Regions from separate parts of the Erwinia pyri genome, predicted to be linked through region 2. Evidence: predicted binding sites of a transcription regulator. Region 2 holds the regulator's gene; each other region holds the start of a gene.

Region 1 (7,831 bases), 1.3 Mb from region 2:
GGATCCAGCCCGTGCCGGTTAGCCAGCGCCACATATTCAGCGATAGCCAGCTGCGCCTGCTCGCCGCTGTAGCGGGTAAAGCGGCTGAAGAGAGTGTTGCGAGCACCTTCCGGTTTTGCCCCGTTCAGGTATTTTCCGCTCAGCGTGCCAAAGGCCAGGCTTGAATAGGCCAGCAGCTCCACCCCTTCCAGATGACTGATCTCCGCCAGACCCACTTCAAAACTGCGGTTTAGCAGGCTGTAGGGATTCTGAATGCTGACTATGCGCGGCAGCTCGTGCTTTTCCGCCAGCTGCAGGTAACGCATCACGCCATAGGGCGTTTCATTTGATACGCCGATATAGCGAATTTTCCCGGCACGGACCTGCTCGTTAAGCGCTTCCAGCGTTTCCAGCAGCGTTACCGTAGCGTTACCCTCACTGTACTCATAGGATAACTTGCCAAAATAGTTGGTTTGACGCTGAGGCCAGTGCAGCTGGTAGAGGTCAAGATAATCCGTATTGAGTCGCTTAAGGCTGGCATCCAGCGCCTCGCGGATATTCTTGCGATCAAGCGCCTGATTGGGGCGGATAGAGGCATCAGCACCGCGAACCGGTCCGGCAATTTTAGAGGCCAGGATCACTTTTTCACGGTTGCCGCGAGCTTTCAGCCAGCTGCCAATATATTTTTCGGTTAAGCCCTGGGTTTCCGGACGCGGAGGCACCGGGTACATTTCAGCGGTATCAATAAGGTTAATACCGGAACGGAGCGCCAGATCTAACTGGGCGTGGGCGTCGGCTTCGCTGTTCTGCTCACCAAACGTCATGGTTCCCAAACCCAGGCTACTGACTTCCAGGGTGCTGTGGGGGATACGGTGATAGTGCATTTGCCGGCTTCCTTTTTTCATTATTAAAAGGTCTGGAATCTGAAGCATGCCCAGTAAGAGGTACGTAGCCTCGCGGTGCGCACTCAGATCCGGCATTTGACTATAACCGCCGTAAGCGGCAGGGGGAAGAGGGGATTTATCGGGAAGTGCGGAGAGAGCCACCCTGGCAGAACAAACGGGTGGCGTAACGTCTCTTAGCGTTCAACAATGGATGAAACTTCATCACCATTAATCTGTAACTCATGGCCGGAACGGTCAGTATATTTCACAAGTCCCGTCTCTTTATCTATTTCAGGTTTTCCCTGAGTCATGATCATATTTCCTTCCTTAGTGGCCATGACGTAATCGCTGCTGCACCCGCTGACCAGTGTGGCCAACATCAGCGCCGCTGCGCCGAACACATACTTCATAATTCGCTCCCTTTAAACTTCAAACTGATGCGTCTGGTTATAGCGCATTTTTTGCAGGGGATCAGCAGAAGAACTCCGAAAATGTGCAGCAAGCACGTGGCGCCATTGACTTTATTCGTAAATTGATATTACAGGGGGGGCAGGCCGGGTGAGCGGCCTGCCTGAGATCAGGCTGTTTTCTTTTTACTGCGCACCAGATTCAAACACTCAACCGCCATGGAGAAGAACATGGCGAAATAGATATACCCTTTGGGCACGTGGACATTGAAGCTTTCCAGAATAAGCGTAAAGCCGACCAGAATAAGGAACGCCAGCGCCAGCATCTTCACGGAAGGGTGACGCTCTACAAACTCCCCAATCGATCTGGCGGCAAACATCATTACGCCAACCGCAATCACCACGGCAGCCATCATAATAATCAGATGATCGGAGAGGCCCACGGCGGTAATGACCGAGTCCAGGCTGAAGATGATATCCAGCAGCATAATTTGTACGATGGCGCCAATAAAGGAATGGACGTTAGTCTTATGCTCCTCTTCACCGCCTTCGATCGTCTCATGGATCTCCACGCTCGATTTCCACAGCAGGAACAGGCCGCCAAAGAGCAGGATCAGATCGCGGGCGGAGAAACTGTGATCCATCAGCGTGAACAGCGGCGTGGTCAGGCGGATAACCCAGGCGATAGAAGCCAGCAGCCCCAGACGCATTAACATTGCGCCGGCCAGACCCATGCGGCGGGCGGCATTCTGCTGATGTTTCGGAAGTTTGGCGACAACCAGAGAGAGAAAAATAATATTATCAATACCCAGAACGATCTCAAGAATCGTCAGCGTACCAAGGGCCAGCCAGGCATTGGGATCTGCAATCCAATCAAACATACTAACATTGCATCCTAAACGAAAAGTAAACGGGGAGTATACGCAACCCTCGTGCTGCCCGCCATCCGCGGCTTTAGCTCCTACAATAAAAAATGGCGGGCCAGCAGCAGGCCTGTAAAAGACTTCTTCAGATAGAAGCCGCGGGGAAGGGTCATAATGGGCTGGCCGTTTTCGCCAATCCCTTCCGTCAGCGCTTTACTGTTGGCCGCTTTAGGGCGAATTTGCAGCACTTCACCATGCCGGGCGGTGATACGCTCTACCTGACCCAGCACAATCATATCCATTAACTCTTCCCAGTCTCGCTGCAGCAGCGCCTCTTCATCTTCACTGGCACTCCATAACAGCGGCGCACCAACCCGACGTTCAGCCAGCGGAATGGCGCGATCCCCCTCAACAGGAACCCACAGTACCCGTTGTAGCTTATGGCGAACATGGCTTGTCTGCCAGGTGACCCCGGAGTTGCCGGTTAACGGGGCCACGCAAACAAAAGTCGTCTCCAGCGGACGGCCCACCGCATCAACCGGTATGGTTTTTAGCTCCACGCCGATCTCCGCAAAATCCTGCTCCGGTTTACTGCCTGCGCTGGCACCCAGATAGCGCTCCAGCAGCATGCCAACCCAGCCTTTATCTCTTCTGAGATCCTGCGGGATCGCCAATCCACCTCGCTCTGCCAGCTCACCCAGCGTATAACCCGCCAGGCGCTGAGCACGTTCCAGCAGAACCTCCTCATTTTCCGGGGAGGACACCGGGATAAAATCACCGCCCATGAATAACTCGTCGTAATTGGTTAAAAAATAACCACTCTTTTGCGCTCTGGTTTAGTCGCAAAAAATGATTGTGTAAAACAGGAATAATAGCATGATAAATCATGCTTTTTTATTTTCCGACGGCGGGAAAATCGCGCGCATCCTTGAGGTTATGCCAAAGTTGTCACCGGCAATGAACAGGATCACACCCCCTGTTATCCACAGAAAAATGGGATAACTCACTTTTTACAACACTACTGTTTCGATTTACAGCCTTGACGGGGCAGGATTACGACTTTTTGCACGATTTATGCTTAACTCAGCGGCATAACCTGTGGATAAAAAGTCCAGTGTTCGATCTTTCACCAGTGGTGCGGCATGGCTCTGTGACAGCAGGATGAAGGTGTCAGGAAGAAGGTACATATCAGGATAAATCCTAACGCTTAGAGCAAGTTAATGAAAAGGCGAGCGCGTAAGCGGCCGCGAGAGGAAAAAGTTTTCCCCAATGGTTAACAGAGTTCTGCACAAAGCTATCCACAGAAAACGTGAATAAGATCGCGCTTTAACGCCTTATTCTGTTTATAACTCGACCCAACAGGGCAAGTTATCCCGTGTTTACCGCGTGCTGAGGGCGTAAAGCAGTGGTTTACCACCTGTAAGGAGTATGAAACAATCAGAACATCCGAGTTTTAGTTTGAGGTAGTCCAGTGATCGATGATGATGGCTACCGCCCGAATGTTGGTATCGTAATTTGTAACAGGCAGGGACAAGTGCTGTGGGCCAGGCGATTTGGTCAGCACTCCTGGCAGTTTCCCCAGGGAGGGATCAATGCTGGGGAGACGGCGGAACAGGCGATGTACCGAGAACTTTTCGAAGAAGTCGGTTTGCACCGCAAAGATGTTCGCATCCTTGCCTCTACCCGAAACTGGTTACGCTACAAGTTGCCAAAACGTTTGGTGCGTTGGGACACAAAGCCGGTTTGTATCGGCCAGAAACAGAAGTGGTTTCTTCTGCAGTTATTGTGCAATGACGCAGATATCAACATGCAGACCAGCAGCACGCCGGAATTTGACGGCTGGCGCTGGGTCAGCTTCTGGTATCCGGTTCGTCAGGTAGTCTCGTTCAAACGCGACGTTTATCGTCGGGTGATGAAAGAGTTTGCCAGCGTGGTGATGCCGCTGCAGGAGAGCACCACACAGCGAAATACGCCTGCTTATCGACGGAAGAGAGGTTAAGCCACGTAGATTATGCTCACACAGCTTCGCGAAATAGTTGAAAAAGTGGCGGGAGCGCCCCGGCTCACTGAGGCGCTCGATATCCTGGTCAATGAGATCTGCCTGGCGATGGAAACCGAAGTCTGTTCGGTCTACCTTGCCGATCACGATCGCCGCTGCTATTACCTGATGGCGACACGTGGGTTGAAAAAACCACGTGGTCGCACTGTCGCACTCGCCTTTGACGAAGGGATTGTCGGGCTGGTGGGCAGGCTGGCTGAGCCAATCAACCTTGCTGACGCGCAGAGTCACCCCAGCTTTAAATATGTCCCCTCCGTAAAAGAAGAGCGTTTCCGCTCGTTCCTGGGCGTACCTATTATCAGCCGTCGACAGCTGTTAGGCGTGCTGGTTGTGCAGCAGCGGGAGCACCGGCAATTCGACGAGAGCGAAGAGTCGTTCCTGGTCACTCTGGCGACGCAGATGGCGACTATCCTGTCGCAATCGCAGCTGAATGCGCTGTTTGGACAATATCGTCAGACGCGGATCCGTGCGCTGGCCGCATCGCCCGGCGTGGCGGTTGCAGAAGGGTGGGTGGATATCACGCAGCCTTCGCTTGAGCAAGTTTTCGCCGCCTCCACGCTTGATACTCATCGTGAGCGTGAGCGCCTCTCGCTGGCGATGGATGAAGCCTCCAGCGAATTCCGCCGCTACAGCAAACGCTTTACCGCCAGCGTGCATAAAGAGAGCGCGGCAATCTTCGATCTCTATTCGCACTTACTCAGCGACAACCGGCTGAAAAAGGATCTCTATGCCGAGATCGATGCGGGTTCGGTTGCCGAGTGGGCGGTGAAGAAGGTCATCGAGAAGTTCGCGGCGCAGTTTGCCAGCCTGCAGGACAGCTATCTGCGGGAGCGCTCTGGCGATCTGCGCGTTCTGGGGCAGCGGCTGCTGTTTCACCTCGACGATACCGTGCAGGGCACCAATACCTGGCCTGAACGGTTTGTGCTGGTGGCCGACGAGCTGACAGCGACCACGCTGGCGGAGCTGCCGCACGACCGGTTATCCGGGGTGGTGGTCAGAGATGGCGCCTCAAACTCGCACGCGGCCATTATGGTGCGCGCGATGGGCATCCCGACGGTAATGGGCGCAGATATTCAGCCCGAGCTGCTGAACGGCAGGTTGCTGATTGTGGATGGCTATCGCGGCGAGCTGCTGGTGGATCCCGAGCCGGTGCTGGTGCAGGAGTACCAGCGGCTGATCAGCGAAGAAAATGAGCTGAGCAAGCTGGCCGAAGATGTGGTTGAGCAGCCCGCACGGCTTAAAAGCGGCGAACTGGTTAAGGTGATGCTGAACGCCGGGCTTAGCGCCGAGCACGAAAAAGCGCAGGGAAGCTGGGTTGATGGCGTCGGGCTCTACCGTACCGAAATCCCCTTTATGCTGCAAAACGGCTTCCCCTCTGAAGAGGAGCAGGTGGCGCAGTATCAGGGCATGCTTCAGCTGTTTCTGGAGAAACCCGTTACGCTGAGAACCCTTGATATAGGAGCGGATAAGCAGCTGCCCTATATGCCTATCTCGGAAGAGAATCCCTGCCTGGGGTGGCGCGGTATTCGCCTGACGCTGGACCAGCCGGAAATTTTCCTGGTGCAGGTTCGGGCCATGCTGCGCGCCAACGTCGCCAGCGATAACCTCAGTATCCTGCTGCCGATGATCACCAGCATCGATGAAATTGACGAAGCGAAACGGCTGATCGATCGTGCCGGTCGTGAAGTGGAAGAGATGCTGGGCTACGCCATCCCCAGGCCCAGGATCGGCGTGATGATCGAGGTGCCATCTATGATCTTTATGATCGGGCATCTCACCGGGCGCGTGGACTTTGTCTCTGTGGGCACCAACGATCTGACGCAGTACCTGCTTGCTGTCGATCGCAATAATACCCGCGTAGCTAATCTGTATGACTGCCTGCATCCTGCCGTGTTGCGAGGTCTGAAAACCATTGCGCTGGAAGCGGAAAAAGCGGATATCGAGCTCTGCCTGTGCGGCGAAATGGCGGGCGATCCGATCTGCGTGGCGGTGCTGGTGGGTCTGGGATATCACCACCTCAGTATGAATGGGCGTAATGTTGCCCGGGTGAAATACCTGCTGCAGCATATCGATTATCAGGAAGCGCGGCAGCTTGCAGAGCAGAGCCTTAAGGCTACGCTGACCAGTGAAGTGCGTCACCAGATCGCCGCTTTTATGGAGCGCCGTGGGCTTGGCGGCCTGATCCGGGGCGGTCGCTAGCACTCTTAACAAAGTTTACAGTTCCGCCGGATCGCAACAATTGCCGCTGTGCTATGATGCGCGCCTTAATGCAGCGCCCTGCGCGCACTGGTACTCATTCCGTCGCCTGCCGGTCAGGACAGACTTTAAAAATGGTGAAAGATGAACAACGGCTATCTGGCTTTCCCTCAATTCGACCCGGTGATCTTCTCGATCGGGCCAATCTCTCTGCACTGGTACGGACTGATGTACCTGGTCGGCTTTATTTTTGCCATGTGGCTGGCGGTACGGCGTGCCAACAAACCCGGCAGCGGCTGGAAAAAGGAAGAAGTTGAGAATCTGCTCTATGCAGGCTTCCTGGGGGTATTTCTGGGCGGCCGTATCGGCTATGTACTGTTCTATAATCTGCCGCTGTTCCTGGATAATCCGCTCTATCTGTTCAAAGTCTGGGATGGCGGCATGTCATTCCACGGTGGCCTGATTGGCGTGATCTGCGTGATGCTCTGGTTTGCCCGTCGCACTAAACGTAACTTCTTCCAGGTTGCTGATTTTATTGCTCCGCTGATCCCCTTCGGGCTGGGCGCGGGCCGCTTGGGTAACTTTATCAACGGTGAGCTGTGGGGCCGCGTGGCACCCGATCTGCCGTGGGCAATGCTCTTCCCTGGCTCACGCAGCGAAGATGTCGCGCTGGCGGCTACCCATCCTGAATGGCAGTCGCTGCTGGCGACCTATGGCGTTCTGCCGCGTCACCCTTCGCAGCTCTATGAGCTGCTGCTGGAAGGGGTGGTGCTGTTTATTATTCTTAACCTCTTTATCCGCAAAAATCGGCCGATGGGTGCGGTTTCCGGCCTGTTCCTGATTGGTTACGGCGCCTTCCGCATCATTGTGGAGTTCTTCCGTCAGCCTGATGCGCAGCTTGGTCTGTTCGACAACGCCATCAGCATGGGACAAATTCTCTCTCTGCCGATGATCCTGGCAGGGGTAATCATGATGGTCTGGGCTTATCGCCGCCAAAGCGCGCAGCAATTACGAGAGGGCAAATGAAACAGTATCTGGCGTTAATGAAGAAAGTGCTGGAAGAGGGCACGCCGAAAAATGACCGTACCGGCACCGGCACGCTGTCGATTTTTGGTCACCAGATGCGTTTCAATTTGCAGGAAGGTTTTCCGCTGGTTACCACTAAAAAGTGCCATCTGCGTTCTATTATCCATGAACTGCTCTGGTTCCTGAACGGCGACACCAATACCGCCTATCTGCAGGAAAACAAAGTCTCTATCTGGGACGAGTGGGCAGATGAAAATGGCGATCTTGGACCGGTTTACGGTAAACAGTGGCGTAGCTGGGGGGCGGCAGACGGCCGTCAGATTGACCAGCTCAGCAACGTTCTCAAGCAGCTGAAAAGCGATCCGGACTCACGCCGGATTATCGTTTCCGCTTGGAACGTGGGCGAGCTGGATGAGA
Region 2 (7,831 bases):
CTGAGACCGGAAAGCCAGGCTTTACGCGCATGGATGATAAACGTCTCGCAGCCGCCCTGCTCTGACACCTGGCGAACGAAGTCACACAGGAACTCGTAACTGTCCTGGTCATCGATGCCAATGCGGGTTTTCACCGTCACCGGCAGAGAAACTCTGTCGCGCATCGCTTTGATACCATCCGCCACAAGTGCGGGTTCCCCCATCAGACAGGCACCGAAACGCCCGTTCTGCACGCGGTCTGAAGGGCAGCCCACGTTCAGGTTTATTTCGTTATAGCCGCGCGCCTCTGCCTGGGCGGCGCACTCTGCCAGCGCAGCAGCATCAAAACCGCCAAGCTGCAGGGCCACAGGCTGCTCCAGCTGATTCCAGGCCAGGTAATCGCCTTTGCCATGCACAATGGCGCCGGTGGTCACCATTTCGGTGTAGAGCAGCGAATGCTGCGTCAGCTGGCGCAGGAAATAACGACAGTGGCGATCGGTCCAGTCAAGCATGGGGGCGACGGAAAAACGGTGTGCAGGATAAATTGGGGTCATAAAGCGCGCAAACTCGATGTGATTAACAAATGACGATAATGTGCACAATGATAACATGCCCGACAGCGGCAAGCATTACCCGCCGGGTTACGGTAGGGCCGTGACGCAAAAAGGGCGCATCCGGGATGCGCCCTTTTTGAAGAGAAAAGTCTTCAGAAGGTGAAGTTCAGCTGAGCCACTGCACCCCAGGTATTGTCATCGCCTTTCATCCCGGCCAGATCCAGGTGCACCTTGTTAAACGGTGACAGACCAAAACCGGCGGTATAAACGTTGGTATCGTTAGACTTCATATCCGCACGATAACCGGCACGCAGCTGCAACCAGCTAAGCAGACGATATTCGGCACCCACGCCGGCATACTGACTCTCTTCCTGCGTTTTAAAACGCTTGGTTGGAGTCACATCCACATCCAGCGCGGCGGTGAGGCGTTCGGTATGGAAGGCGACGCCGGGGGTAACGAGAGGGCTAATCTGGTAAGTATCTTTGTAGCCATTCACCTCTTTCGTATCCAGATCGCGGGAGATCAGGTTCTGCGCGCTCAGGCCCAGCGTCCAGTTATCCCCTACATCCGTTGCCACGCCCGCATCAAGGTTGAAGCCGGTATCGTCGTTTTTATAACGGCCCTTCTTGAAGTCTGATTTATCGTAGTTATAAACCGAGGCGCTGTAGTTATAGAGGTAGGTTTTTTGCAGCTTAGGCGTCACGCCTACCGAGACTGGATGTCCGGCAATGGTAAATTCATGCGCAACGGCAATGCCGTAATCATAGACAATCGCGCCGCGGCCTAATCCGGCAGAGGTCAGCTTGTCCTGATCGCCAGGCAACGGGAAAACGGTGCCATCAGCTACACCCTGCAAATAATCGATATCGCTTTGGGTCACATCTGCACTGACATGTGCGGTGCCGTACGCTTTAGTCACAAAGGCAAACGGCAGTACTTCATTAGGAACAGTGACCGCAACAGCCGCTCCTGCCGTGCCCGACGCCTGATTACCTTTGATCCCGCGTAGCTGACTGGCTAAATCTCCCGCTGCTGCCTGAACTCTTGGATAATCGGCAAAGCTGGTGATGCTATCCGCCAGATCCTGATAACGGTCCACGCTATCGGTTAAGTCATCAACCTTATCAATCAGCTTGTTTTTATCCGTGACCTGCAGACCCGCTGCCGGAAGGATAATGCTTACCGTGTCATCCGGCTGCGCTTTGGTCATCAACGCCGGGTTTGCCAGTACGGCGGTGCCGTAAGTGGAAGAGGCAACACCTGTACCGCCCATTGCATCGTTGCGCGCATCGTAATAGTTACCGGCGGCCAGTGCGCTGAGGGGAGCCAAAAATAAAATGGGGAACGCTGCAGGGCGGGAAAAGCTGTTCAACTTACGGATTAATTTTGCCATTTTTACTTGAGACCCATCCAGACCAAGAGGAAAACGCCATGAAAAGCGTGAAATTTTCTGCTGCCTGAATAATGAACATAGAGGCAGCTTTTCATTGCTGTGAAGTAAGTAACAATGGTGGGGCTTTTCGGCTTATTGCCGTTTTATTTATCTGTTAGCAGGCAGATTCATAAGCTGCCCGTAACGTTTTATTTATCTTAAATGCGATATCACCGCCGGTAACAAAGTAACCATTATCAACACAAGCTGCAATTCACATTAATAAAGTTTTATGGAAATTTTATGGCACGATTTCAAAGCGCCGGATCCATTAACGCTCTTTAACAAGTCAGCCTTACGGCAAATTTGAATCAGATCCAGCGTTAGTTCAACGATTTAACCCGGTAAACCCCCGGCAAAAAATGGCAGGTTGCCTGAATTCGGCGTTTCAGGGCGGGCGTGATAACATAACAATCTGATCTGGCCTGAGGGGAATATTATGAGCATAAGCAGTCCTGAAAAAATCCTGTCGCAGGCGGAAACGATCTGCCAGCAGCGCAACGTCAGGCTGACGCCTCAGCGCCTGGAAGTGCTGCGCTTAATGAGCCAGCATCATGGCGCAATCAGTGCTTATGACCTGCTGGATTTGCTGAGAGCATCAGAGCCTCAGGCCAAACCGCCTACGGTCTATCGCGCGCTCGATTTCCTGCTTGAGCAGGGTTTTGTTCACCGCGTGGAATCGACTAACAGCTATGTGGTTTGTCATCATTTCGAACAGCCTTCCCACACCTCGGCGATGTTGATTTGCGATCGCTGTGGTTCTGTAGCGGAACAGCAGGCGGAAGGGGTAGAGAATATCCTGAAATCGTTGGCACTAACCTCTGGATTCGCCCTGGCAAACAGCGTTATTGAAGCTCATGGTTTATGCCGCGATTGCGTGGAGATTGAAGCCTGTACCCATCAGGATGCGTGCCAGCACGATCATACCGTGGCGGCAAAGAAACGTGGGCGTTAAGAAGCGCTGACGCTCTAAAGCGTGGGTAGATCTCACAGGGACAGTGCCGTACAGGGATTTTAAAGCAGGAAGATAACAGAGGGATCTTGAAGTGATTAAGTGGCACATTCCTTGTGCCTGGGTAGGAGCATCGTCCTGAAACGCTAAATTCTTGTCAGAGAATTCTCTGGCTGTCAGAAACGGTGATTGTTATGGGTTTCCCATTCACTGAGTTCTTTCTCAGCCTGATCTTTACCATAACCATAACGTTCCTGAATTTTGCCAACAAGCTGATCGCGTTTACCTTCAACAACGGTCATGTCGTCATCGGTCAGCTTGCCCCATTTTTCTTTAAATTTACCTTTCAACTGTTTCCAGTTACCGCCGGCTTCGTCTTTATTCATCTTGTCTCTCCTCGACCTTAGGTTTACACAGCTTTAGGATTATCATGTCAGCGAAACAGAGAGCAACAACATAAAACGCTGCTCAATCGCCTGACGTACAGATAATTATAGTAGAAGATAAGAATCCTGCACTGTTAAGCAAAATATTCCGCCAGACTCAGAGAAGATCTAAAAGGTGCTTCTTTAAAAAAGCTTGCAGATCAGGGGGTAACGAAGAGGCAGAGGAGAGTAACAAATGATTTCACTGCACGAACCAGCTCCCATTCTGCCAGTGGCGACGCCAGATAAGCCAGAGCGTCAGGCCGCGTAGCAGCAGGAATACCGTCACCGCCAGCCATAGCCCATGGTTGCCCAGCAGCGGGACAGTAAACAGCGTCAGGCCATACCCCGCAGCCGCAATGAACATGCCATTACGCATTTCGCTGGCGCGCGTTGCCCCGATAAACATGCCATCCAGCAGATAGCACCAGACGCCGCAGACGGGCAGTACGATTTGCCAGAACAGATAGCTGTCGGCCTGCTGCTGCAAGGCCGGAATTGAGGTGAGTAAGGCGACTATCTCCGTGCCAGCCAGGCCATAAATCAGGGAAAAAGCGAGTGCCACCAGCCCTGCCTGACGACAGGCGGCGCGCCAGACCGAGAGCAGCTTCTCTGCGTTTTTAGCCCCAAAGGCTTCGCCAGAGCACGCTTCAACGGCATAGGCAAAGCCATCCAGCGCATAGGCGGTAAAGGTCAGGAACATCAGCAGCACCGCATTCACAGCGACCACTTCGCCACCCAGACGCGCGCCCAGAACAGTCAGCGAGGCGAAGCAGAGTTGCAGCAGCAGAGAGCGCAGCATAATGTCGCGATTGAGCCGCAATAGCCGCCCAATATTGCCGCACCAGGCCGTTTTTATCAGCGGCAGCGAAATACCGCGCAGCTTCAGCACGCGCCACACCATCACCAGACCGATAATCATCGTGGCATATTCAGCTATTGCCGTGGCGGCAGCGGCGCCCTGCACGCCCCATTTCAGGCCAATCACGAACCAGAGATCCAGCGCGATATTTACCACGTTCCCCACCACCAGCAGGATCACCGGCGCCCGCGCATACTGAACGCCCAGCAGCCAGCCAAGCAGCACCAGATTCGCCAGCGTGGCAGGGGCGCTCAGCCAGCGAATATTCATAAACAGCGCGGCCTGATGCAGCACTTCTCTGTCGCCGCCGACAAGGGAAAGCGCAAGATGCGTTAGGGGAGATTTCAGCAGAACAAACAGCAGGCCAGCGGCCACTGCAATCAGAAGGGGTTGCATCAGAGCACGGGCCAGCGCGGGTTTATCCCCTGCGCCAAAAGCTTGCGCCGTGAGGCCGGTAGTACTCATGCGTAAAAACAGCAGCAGCATAAAGAGAAAGCTGGTAGCCGTGGTGCCAACGGCTACGCCGCCCAGATAGGCAGGACTGTCCAGATGGCCAATGACCGCCGTATCCACCAGCCCCAGCAGCGGCACGGTGATATTCGACAGGATCATTGGCAGCGCCAGCCGCCAGAGATGTTTATCCGAGGGGGAAATTAATCGCATTATCATCCACTGTGCGACTGGCTAATAAGCACTATCGTCGCACCAGAGCGGCGCCACGATAACAGTGGCGCACCTCTCAGCAGGTGCGCCCGGATCGGACCTTTAGAGCCAGTTACCGTTGCGAATCACGCCCACGGCCAGCCCTTCAATCGACAGCGTCTGCTGACGCAGGTCTACCACGATCGGTTGGAAATCGCTGTTTTCAGGGAGTAAATGCACAATATTACCCTGTTTTTTAAGGCGTTTTACCGTAACCTCATCATCAATGCGCGCCACCACGACCTGGCCGTTACGCACATCCTGCGTTTTATGCACGGCGAGCAGATCACCATCCATAATGCCGATATCTTTCATCGACATTCCGCTGACGCGCAGCAGGAAATCGGCGCCCGGTTTAAACAAACCTGGGTCCACCTTGAAGTGCCCTTCGATATGCTGCTCCGCCAGTAAAGGCTCCCCGGCAGCAACGCGCCCTATCAACGGCAACCCTGTCTCATCTTCCATCATCAGGCGGATACCGCGTGATGCGCCGGAGACGATTTCAATCACGCCTTTACGCGCCAGCGCTTTGAGGTGCTCTTCAGCCGCATTAGGGGAACGGAAGCCGAGCTGCGCAGCAATCTCCGCCCGCGTCGGTGGCATGCCGGTCTGGTTAATGTGGTCGCGTATCAGGTCGTAAACCTGCTGCTGCCTTGCCGTTAGTGCTTTCATCCCGCCCCCTGGTTGTTTATACAGTCGACTGTGAGTATATACAGGTATTTGCGCATTGAAAACCTAAACCTGCTTAAAAAACGACGGTTCGCTAAAATCTGGAAAACATCCCGCAATTAACCCATTAACAGCATTACCCACACAAAAATAGCGAGTAATATCGTCAGCAGCACCGCGGCAGAGCCCATATCCTTCGCGCGGCCCGATAAGGGATGGAATTCGCTGCCAATCCGGTCCACAACAGCTTCCAGCGCGCTATTGAGGATCTCGACGATAATGACCAGCACCACAGACCCTATCAGCAGCACTCGCGTCATGGCATCCACGTCGAGCCAGCAGGCAACAATGGTGGCAATCACGGCAGCAACGGCTTCCTGCCGGAAGGCCGCCTCGTTTTGCCAGGCGGCGCGTATTCCTTTCCACGAGTAGCCGGCGGCTTTTATAATGCGGGTCAGTCCGGTGACGTTATTTGCCATAATGAGGGAACCCTTTGTGATGATTAACGTCAATGTCTGGGTGGCGCACATTTTGCAACACCACAGATCTCACTGGCGCTTTCTGGTATGCTTGCGGCGCTTTGCTAACAAGAGGCTTCATGTTGTCTATGTCAGGTTGGCGTAACTTATATTATAAAGTATTGAATTTACCGGTTAAATTTCTGGTAAAGAGTAAAGCGATTCCTGCCGAGCCGGTCACTGAGCTGTCGCTCGACACATCGCGCCCTATTATGTATGTGCTGCCCTATGATTCAAAGGCCGATCTGCTGGCGCTGCGTGAACAGTGCCGCAAACAGGATCTCCCCGATCCGCTGGATCCGCTTGAAATCGACGGAACGGTACTGCCTCGGCACGTCTTTATCCATGATGGCCCGCGTGTCTTCCCCTACTTCGTGCCAAACGTGGAATCGGTGAAACTGTTCCATGAGTACCTGGATCTCCACCGCAGCAATCCTTTACTGGATGTGCAGATGGTGCCGGTCTCTGTGATGTTTGGCCGGGCGCCTGGCCGCGAAGTGCAGGGTGACGATCAGCCCCATCTGCGCGTGCTGAACGGCGTACAGAAATTCGTTGCCGTGCTGTGGTTAGGCCGCGACAGCTTTGTGCGTTTCTCACCGATGGTGTCGCTTCGCCGCATGGCTACCGAACACGGTACGGATAAAAGCATTGCCCAGAAGCTGGCAAGAGTGGCGAGAATGCACTTTGCCCGCCAGCGTCTGGCTGCAGTGGGTCCCCGTCTGCCCGTCCGCCAGGATCTGTTCAACAAGCTGTTGCAGTCGAAAGCGATTGCAAAAGCGGTAGAGGATGAGGCGCGCAGCAAGAAAATCTCCCACGAGAAAGCCCAGCAGAATGCCATTGAGCTGATGGAAGAGATTGCCGCTGATTTCTCCTATGAAGCGATTCGCCTTACGGACCGCATCATGGGCTGGACATGGAGCCGGCTCTATCAGGGCATTAACGTCAACGGCGGTGAACGCGTGCGCCAGCTGGCTCAGGACGGTCATGAAATCGTCTATGTGCCCTGCCACCGTAGCCATATGGATTACCTGCTGCTCTCTTATGTGCTCTATCACCAGGGGCTGGTGCCGCCGCACATCGCTGCCGGTATCAACCTCAATTTCTGGCCAGCAGGGCCGATTTTCCGTCGTCTGGGCGCCTTCTTTATCCGGCGTACCTTTAAAGGTAACAAGCTCTACTCCACCGTGTTCCGCGAATATCTGGGTGAACTCTTTACCCGTGGCTACTCGGTTGAATACTTTGTAGAGGGCGGCCGCTCACGTACCGGTCGCCTGCTTGACCCGAAAACCGGCACGCTGTCGATGACTATTCAGGCGATGCTGCGCGGCGGTAACCGCCCTATTACGCTGGTGCCGATCTATATCGGTTATGAGCACGTAATGGAGGTGGGGACTTACGCAAAAGAGCTGCGCGGCGCTACCAAAGAGAAAGAGGGCTTTATGTCGATGGTTCGCGGGCTGCGTAAGCTGCGTAATCTCGGCCAGGGCTACGTAAACTTCGGTGAGCCGCTGCCTCTGGTGGCTTATCTCAACAAGCACGTGCCGGAGTGGCGGGAAGCGATCGACCCGATTGAAGCCCAGCGCCCCGCCTGGCTGACGCCAGCGGTCAATGATATTGCTCAGCGCGTGATGGTCAGCATCAACAACGCCGGCGCCGCAAACGCGATGAACCTTTGCGTGACGGCTCTGCTGGCCTCCCGCCAGCGTTCCCTGACGCGCGAGCAGCTCGTTGAGCAGC
Region 3 (7,831 bases), 1.5 Mb from region 2:
GCCATCAACCGTAGCGTAGCGGTGTTCAAAACCGGCGAGGGTATCGTCTGCGATAGCTACAGGCTCTGCCTGTGCGTGGCGAACGGGGGAAGCGCTAACCGGCTCTTTTAACTGTGAACTCATCTTCTCTCCTCACGGGGCTCTGTTCTGCCTTCAGGCAGAAGGTTGATTAGGAAATGATTATTTCCTAAATGGGTAAATTTTTAATCGAGCAGCTTCATCGCGAGCGTAACGATCGCCTCTCTGTTGGTCAGGTTTTGCGTTTTGCCTACCACGCGCATGCCAAAGGTGAGGCAGAGCATCACTTCAGCAACTGTTTCCAGCTCCAGGGCGGGGGAGACTGAGCCTTCCTGCTGTGCCTGGGTTAACAGCGAGAGCAGCGCACTTTTGTTGCGCATCACGGCTTGCTGAACCAGATCGGCCAGCGCCGGATTCAGCACCTGCAGTTCTGTAGCGCTGCCGACCACCAGACAGCCGCGACGGCCTTCCACATCATGAGCGGACTCCAGATAGAACCTGAGCAGATCCGCCAGCCGTTCCCGTGCGGTGGGCAGCTTCTCCAGCCGCTGCCGCAGCGTAGCGTTACGTAATGAGGTATAGCGTTCAAACACCTGAAGAAAAAGGGTTCGCTTATCCTTAAACGCTTTATAAATGCTGCCCGCGGTCAGGTTCATCGCCTCACTTAAATCGGCAATGGAGGCGGCATGAAACCCTTTCTGCCGGAACACCAGCATGGCGTTATCCAGCGCCAGGTTGGTATCAAAGGCTCTGGGCCGACCGCGCTCTTTACTTTCGCGGAGAGGGGAAGATGAGTGGCGCATAGCAATCCAATAGGGAAATGATTGTTTCCAAAATGCCACAGCGTGGGCGGGATGGCAAGAAGGGGAATATGATGAAAAGAAATTTTATTGCTATCAGCATTCATAATGGCGTGAAAAAGAAAAAATTTACAGGTAAAAGAGTCTTCAGTTCATCACCGGAAAATGTTTATGCCAGCCATTCCCTTACCTTTTGTCACTGCAATTATGCTAGTAATGGTATTTATCAGGTTAGCCATGAAAAGAGATCGAGCCCTCAGGCCGGCACTTTTTTTTATTGTTGCCTGCATCGCTATGGTTACGTTGGTTGGTTTGCGCTGGAGCGGAAACTTTCAGCATGTACGTCAATTGCAACCCATACTGGCCTGTACGCTTCCACTGTTAGCCTGGCATAGTTTTCGTTCTTTAATATCGGTAAGTAAGTGGCGCTTCTGGGTACTGTTTGGGCTAATCATTATTGCAACAGGAGGCCTGGTTTTCTTCCCTTTACGGAATTTTCCTGTTGATTATTTTATCGCCACTTTAAGCCTCCTGTTTGGTGTAGCTCTCATCAGAATAGCGAATAGAGGAGCAGACATTTTTAGCTTGAGCCGATTGAGCGAGGCACCCGAAATACAAAAAGTAGCTTCTCTGGTTGGTGTTCTACTGTGCTTTTCAGGAATAGGTGACTTAGTAATAGCGTTTGATTTCACACTCTATGCGGGCCAGCATGTGTTAACCATGGTCATTACAGGGCAGTTATTTGTTCTGATCTTTCTGGCTACACTCTTAGTTAAAGTTGGGCAAAGCCAGCCTGTACAGGAAGGAGAACTGAAACAGGCTCCTGAAACAAGCCAGTTGGAAAACGTTACTGAAACCAGTCAGGTGACTAATGTCGAAGAGGACAATATTATTTGTCAGAAGGTCAATGATTTCATCATTGCGCAGCGTCTCTATCGCGATCCCGACCTTACGCTTGAGCGTCTGGCACGAAAGGTTCTTATTCCGGGCAGAAGAATTTCTCAGGCTATTAATCGCGTCCAGAATCGTAACGTTTCACAGATGATAAATAGTTACCGTATTGTAGAGGCCCAGCGTCTGCTAAAAACCACCAGCCTTACGGTAACTGAGATTATGGATGAATCGGGTTTTCGGACAAAGTCTAACTTTAATCGCGAATTTTTACGGACAGCTGGGATGAATCCTGGAGAATACCGCCGTGCTTGTCCACCAGAGATCCCTGAGACTTTATAGGACAATAATTCAGGGATACCGCCAGGAAATCGATGATTTGGTGCTGGATTTCTTGATGGAGTGTTGCTCTGCTACGTTGCGTAGCATCACGACAGATAATTCCCTCTCCTGGGGCATCTTTATCTATTAGTTGTGCAGCATTGGGTTTGCATAGTTGCATGAAACTGAAATGGGAAGCATCGGGAATAATATTAAACTTGACCAGGGAGGGAGGAAGATACTTGGCCAGATAACCGGACTCGTCATGGGCTGGTAAGTCCGCAATATTATTTCCGGCTGCGAGAAGTAAAACAGGGATTGTTATGTGAGAGAGGCTTGCTTGGGTAAAGCCACGCACCAACCCTGCATCCAGCGCTATCACCGACTTTATCCGTGGGTCTGCCAGGGCTGCGGCAAAATGCCGATCGGCATCAGGGGTATTCAATCCCAATTTCTTCTGCAGATTACACACTGTGACCGACGATGTTTTTTTACACTCTCTACGGAATTGCGTGGGTGAAAATTTGGCACCTGCAAGAGCCATGACTGTCCAGCCTCCCAGGGAATGGCCTGTTGCGGCAATACGTTTATCATCAATTTTGCCTACTAAAGTGGCATTTGCCAATAGATAGTTCAATACGCGGGTCAAGTCGTGCGGCCTTAACCAGAGCCTGGAGGCTTCTGCCGGATTTTTGTTTAGCGCGGTGGTTCCAGGATGATCGGGAGCGGCAACTATATACCCCTGAGCTACAAGCGCCGCTGCAAGCCAGCTAAGGTTACGCCAGCTTCCACCGTAACCATGGGAGAGCAGGACAAGAGGGTGTTTTTCGGGCCCCGGTGGAGCGTCAGTGATGACATCAACGCCATAAAACGCCGCGTTCTCTCCTACAGGCTTAAGCCCGCTCTCAAGTTGTATGGGATACCACATTGTGACAGAGAGCGTACGTTCTCCGGGAGAAATCAGCACTGACTGATGAAAACCTACAGAAGCGTGCAGCTCGGTATTCACTATCAAAAGCAAAAGAATCACAAAATAAAAACGGTTCATAACTGTTCCTGAATGAGTGATAAAAGCCTTTTTTATCAGTTCACTGACTCATCCCTCGACCTCAAACACGATTCAGGTCGGCGAAACAGAATGATTTTTCTCTACTCTGCTAATAATCCGCTTCTTAGTTTCATCAGGAGCTCATGACAGATGAAACTACCGCGCCGCATAAATAATATAAGTAACCACCCCGAAGATGTTGAGGCCCTGTTCATCATTAATATCGATGGCCGGATAGCTGGGATTCATGGAGAGCAGTTTGACGCAGGGGATCAGCTGTAGCTTCTTCAGGGTAAATTCGCCATCAACGGCAGCAATCACCCGGTCGCCATGCTGCGGCTTCAACGAGCTGTCCACCACCAGCAGATCGCCATCGTTAATATTGCCCTCGATCATCGAATTCCCGGCAGCACGGATAAAGTAAGTGGCGCTGGGGTGGCTGACCAGCAGCTCATTCAAATCAATTCTGGACTCAACATAGTCTGCGGCGGGGCTGGGAAAGCCGCAGGCCACGCGTTCGACATAGAGGGGCAAAGCCAGGGAAAGCGGGGTTTCAGCCAGCTGATAGATATTCATTATTATTACTCAATGTTACTGTGTATCTATACAGTATTATCAATCGCGCCAAGCAAGCAAGTGCTTCATAAGCAAAAATTTCTACCCTCCTGTTCCCTGAGAACATTTAGCGCTTGTCCGACAGCCGTTTTCCGTCCCCTCTGCTGAGACAACCGCAGGCAGAATGATGAGTTCCAGACTGCATAGTGCAGCGGGTAATTTGTAAAAATCCCGTAAAAAGTGCCTTCAGCCAGCGCATCTACTGAAGGTTTTATCGCCAGGGCCGATACCTGTGTTGAAGGGAGGAACAGGGGGAACAGGCAGAGGATGATAAAGCGAATTCAGGTACAGGAACTGCGGCTCGGAATGTATGTGCATAAGCTGGAAGTTTTCTGGCTCAAGCACCCGTTGGTGCGTAACCATATGCTACTCACTACCGATATGCAGATTCAGATCATTGCAGAGAACGGCATCAAAGAGGTCTGGATAGATCTGGCTAAAGGTCGCGGCCCTGATAAAGCTGAAACCGGGGCCGGATCCGATCCGGGCATGACCTCATCTGGCCCGCTCAGTATGTATGAAGAGCTCGGGCAGGCGCAGGCGATCTGCCAGAATGCCAAAGGGCGAGTGATGGGTATGTTCAGCGATGCCCGGCTCGGCAGAACCATTAACACGGACAGTACGCTGCCGCTGGTGGATGAAATTGGCGGATCGATCAGTCGGCATCCGGCGGCTCTGCTGAGCGTGGTGCGGCTTAAAACCCATGACGACTATACCTATCTGCATTCAGTGGCGGTCTGTGCGTTGATGGTCTCTCTGGCGCGGCAGCTTGAGCTGAATGAAGAGCAGGTGCGGCGGGCGGGCATGGCCGGGCTGTTGCATGATGTCGGAAAAGCGGGCATCCCCCTGGATATCCTCAACAAGCCGGGCAAGCTGACCGAGGCAGAATTCAATACTATGAAGCAACATCCGATCATCGGTGAAGCCTTGCTGCGTAAAAGCGGCGGCGACGAGGATTTGCTGGATGTGGCGTTACATCATCATGAGAAGGTAAACGGCTGCGGTTATCCGCACGGGCTGAAGGGCAACGACATTTCGCTGCTGGCCCGGATGGCTGCCGTTTGCGATGTTTATGATGCTGTTACCTCAAACCGGCCTTACAAGGCTGGCTGGAACCCTGCCAGCGCCATGCATCAGATGGCGAGCTGGGATGGGCATTTCGATCGTAAAGTGTTTTATGCCTTTGTGAAGGCGGTAGGCATCTATCCGGTAGGGTCGGTGGTTCGCCTGGCTTCAGGGCGCATTGCCGTGGTTGCAGAACCCGGTGGCGGTTCCCTGCTGCAGCCGAAAGTCTGCGCTTTCTATTCGCTGGTGACTAACCAGACAATCTCGCCGGAAAAGGTCGATCTCTCAGATCGATTTTGTTGGGACAGCATTACCGGCCCGGAAGAGTCCGCTCAGTGGAAGGGGATGAACCCTGATGCGCTGTGGATGGCACCGGTAGCCTGAGCGGTGGCCAAACTGCGCATTACCTTATCGCTTAACTGCAAAGAATTTCTCATAGCGTTGACCTTCCCTCTGCCCATCATCCTTACGTCTCCTTAACTCCCTACGCTGCATCACTATTGTCATACAAGCCTTTCTGGCCCAGCCTCTACTTTTCCCGAGCCATACAGAGAAACATTTCGCCTTTATCCTATGTATTTTTCTCCAGTGATTTGCCAGTCTGTATCACCAGATCCAGACCGGTTGCCCCGTTTCGCCTGGCAAAATCGGCATCGGCCACTATACTGAATACTGATAATGTTGCGTTTTCCTCGTGCGTTGGGGTCATACAGGTTTTTCTGTCCCAGCCCGTTTATCGGGTGCCTGCTTAACGTAGCGCCGTAACATACTCAATCAGGAGGAATACTTTGAACACCCAGAATGAGTCCGGTCCCCGGTTAGCCGTGGGCGGACAGTACGCTTTCTTCTTTGATGTTGACGGGACGCTGGCTGCAATCCAGTCCCGACCAGATGAAGTGTTTATCCCAGAGCAGGTTATTGCTCATCTTGACCAGTTGGCCCGGTTATCGAACGGTGCGCTGGCACTGGTCTCCGGCCGTCCGATAGCAGAACTGGACGCGCTCGCTTCTCCTCTCCATCTTCCTCTGGCAGGCGTCCACGGCGCTGAACGCCGGGATGCTCAAAATCACCTTGAACGTCTCTCCCTGCCGGATGAGGTTGCCAGCTCGCTCTCAGCACTGCTGAGCGAAGCGATGGCAAAGATGCCCGATACCCAACTTGAAACCAAAGGAATGGCCTTTGCGCTGCACTATCGTCGCGCGGAGCACTATCAGCAGGAGATCCTCGCCCTGGCTGAAGCGATGACCGAACGGTTCCCTATGCTGGCGCTGCAACCAGGCAAATGCGTGGTGGAGCTGAAGCCGAAAGGCGTGAATAAAGGCGCTGCAATTAACGATTTTATGCAGCAGCCTCCTTTTGCTGGCAGAACGCCCGTCTTTATTGGCGACGATCTGACAGACGAAGCCGGTTTTACCGTGATTAATGCCCTGGACGGCATCACCATTAAAGTGGGCGAGGGTCCGACAGAAGCGACTTCGCGGCTGGCGGATGTTAACGCCGTGTATCACTGGCTGGAACAAACACTATTACAATTAGATCAAGACGAAACAACGTCGGTAAGGAGTTAAGGTTATGAGTCGCTTAGTAGTCGTATCTAACCGCATCGCTGTACCCGATGGGTCAAAAACCAGCGCTGGTGGTCTGACCGTGGGAATTATGGATGCCCTGAAAACCACCGGTGGATTGTGGTTTGGCTGGAACGGCGAAATCAATGAAATCGGTGAAGATGACGAGGAGATGAGCCTGTTTGAACAGGACAACGTCACCTACGCCTCGTTTGGGTTGAATCAGAATGATTATGACCTCTATTACCTGCAGTTCTCTAACGCGGTGATTTGGCCCGCCTTCCACTACCGTCTGGATTTAGTGAATTTCCAGCGTGAAGCGTGGGAAGGGTACTGCAACGTGAACACCATGCTGGCAAAACGCCTGCTGCCTTTCCTGAAGCCAGACGACATTCTCTGGATCCACGATTACCATCTGCTGCCTTTTGCTGCCGCGCTGCGTGAGCTGGGGGTAACCAACCGGATTGGCTTCTTCCTGCATATCCCGTTCCCGACGCCTGAAATTTTCAACGCGCTGCCGCCGCATAACGAGCTGCTGGAGATGCTTTGCGATTACGATCTGCTGGGCTTCCAGACGGAGAGTGACCGCACCGCGTTCCTGGAGTGCCTGTCACTGATGACGCAGCTGCAGACCAGCGGCAAACAGCACCGCGCCTTTGGCAATACTTTTGCTACCGAGGTTTATCCTATCGGGATTGAGCCGGACAGCATTAAAGAGATGGCCGAAGGGCCGTTGCCACCAAAAATGGCGGCGATGAAAAGAGATCTGGGCGATGCCAAAAATATCATTGCCTGCGAACGTCTCGACTATTCCAAAGGGTTGCCTGAACGTTTCCTTGCCTATGAAGCGCTGCTGGAAAATTACCCGGAACACCGCGGTAAGATCCGTTACTCACAAATCGCTCCTACTTCGCGCGGGGATGTGCAGGCCTATCAGGACATCCGTCATCAGCTGGAAACGGAAGCAGGGCGCATTAACGGTAAGTACGGCACGCTGGGATGGACACCGCTCTACTACCTTAACCAGCACTTCGATCGTCGGCTGTTGATGAAAATATTCCGTCTGACGGATATTGGCCTGGTGACGCCGCTGCGTGACGGCATGAACCTGGTAGCGAAAGAATATGTCGCGGCACAGGACCCGGACGATCCGGGTGTGCTGGTGCTCTCTCGCTTCGCCGGTGCTGCTAATGAGCTGACCTCTGCGCTGATTGTTAACCCGTACGATCGTGACGAAGTCGCTGCCGCTCTGAATCAGGCAGCTACGATGCCGCTGAATGAGCGTATTTCCCGCTATAACGACATGATGGCGGTATTACGCAGAAATGATATTACGCACTGGCGTAAAAGTTATCTTAAGGATTTAGAGGCGATAGCGCCCCGTAACGCGGAGCATGGAGAGGGCGGTAAAGTGGCTGCTTTCCCACGGCTGGCATAAATTATGCCATCCGCAACAAGGGCGACTTCTGCTCCTCTAGCATAAGTTGTGCCAGACTTTCTAAGGGCGA

Evidence for each region. The regulator LexA, encoded in region 2, represses DNA repair genes until DNA is damaged. The targets are predictions, from matches to a motif close to TNCTGTATGTACATACAGNA.
Region 1: mutH (DNA mismatch repair endonuclease MutH) is a predicted target of LexA. The motif match lies at 3,153-3,172, and genes of this name have one in related genera.
Region 3: umuD (translesion error-prone DNA polymerase V autoproteolytic subunit) is a predicted target of LexA. The motif match lies at 3,671-3,690, and genes of this name have one in related genera.

Annotation. Positions count from the first base shown of each region.
Region 1 is NZ_CP132353.1:933,427-941,257, forward strand. It holds gene Q3V30_RS04405 (NADP(H)-dependent aldo-keto reductase) at 1-863, opposite strand, end outside; gene Q3V30_RS04410 (YgdI/YgdR family lipoprotein) at 1,058-1,273, opposite strand; gene Q3V30_RS04415 (TerC family protein) at 1,441-2,151, opposite strand; gene mutH (DNA mismatch repair endonuclease MutH) at 2,232-2,918, opposite strand; gene rppH (RNA pyrophosphohydrolase) at 3,605-4,132, shown strand; gene ptsP (phosphoenolpyruvate--protein phosphotransferase) at 4,145-6,391, shown strand; gene lgt (prolipoprotein diacylglyceryl transferase) at 6,533-7,414, shown strand; gene thyA (thymidylate synthase) at 7,411-7,831, shown strand, end outside.
Region 2 is NZ_CP132353.1:4,127,557-4,135,387, forward strand. It holds gene dusA (tRNA dihydrouridine(20/20a) synthase DusA) at 1-533, opposite strand, end outside; gene Q3V30_RS19580 (conjugal transfer protein TraF) at 686-1,927, opposite strand; gene zur (zinc uptake transcriptional repressor Zur) at 2,406-2,921, shown strand; gene Q3V30_RS19590 (CsbD family protein) at 3,095-3,304, opposite strand; gene dinF (MATE family efflux transporter DinF) at 3,546-4,868, opposite strand; gene lexA (transcriptional repressor LexA) at 4,971-5,579, opposite strand; gene Q3V30_RS19605 (diacylglycerol kinase) at 5,696-6,055, opposite strand; gene plsB (glycerol-3-phosphate 1-O-acyltransferase PlsB) at 6,184-7,831, shown strand, end outside.
Region 3 is NZ_CP132353.1:2,631,515-2,639,345, reverse strand. It holds gene Q3V30_RS12350 (alpha/beta fold hydrolase) at 1-123, opposite strand, end outside; gene Q3V30_RS12345 (TetR/AcrR family transcriptional regulator) at 204-821, opposite strand; gene Q3V30_RS12340 (helix-turn-helix transcriptional regulator) at 990-2,051, shown strand; gene Q3V30_RS12335 (alpha/beta hydrolase family protein) at 1,966-3,078, opposite strand; gene umuD (translesion error-prone DNA polymerase V autoproteolytic subunit) at 3,235-3,654, opposite strand; gene Q3V30_RS12325 (cyclic di-GMP phosphodiesterase) at 3,961-5,142, shown strand; gene otsB (trehalose-phosphatase) at 5,547-6,326, shown strand; gene otsA (alpha,alpha-trehalose-phosphate synthase) at 6,331-7,761, shown strand.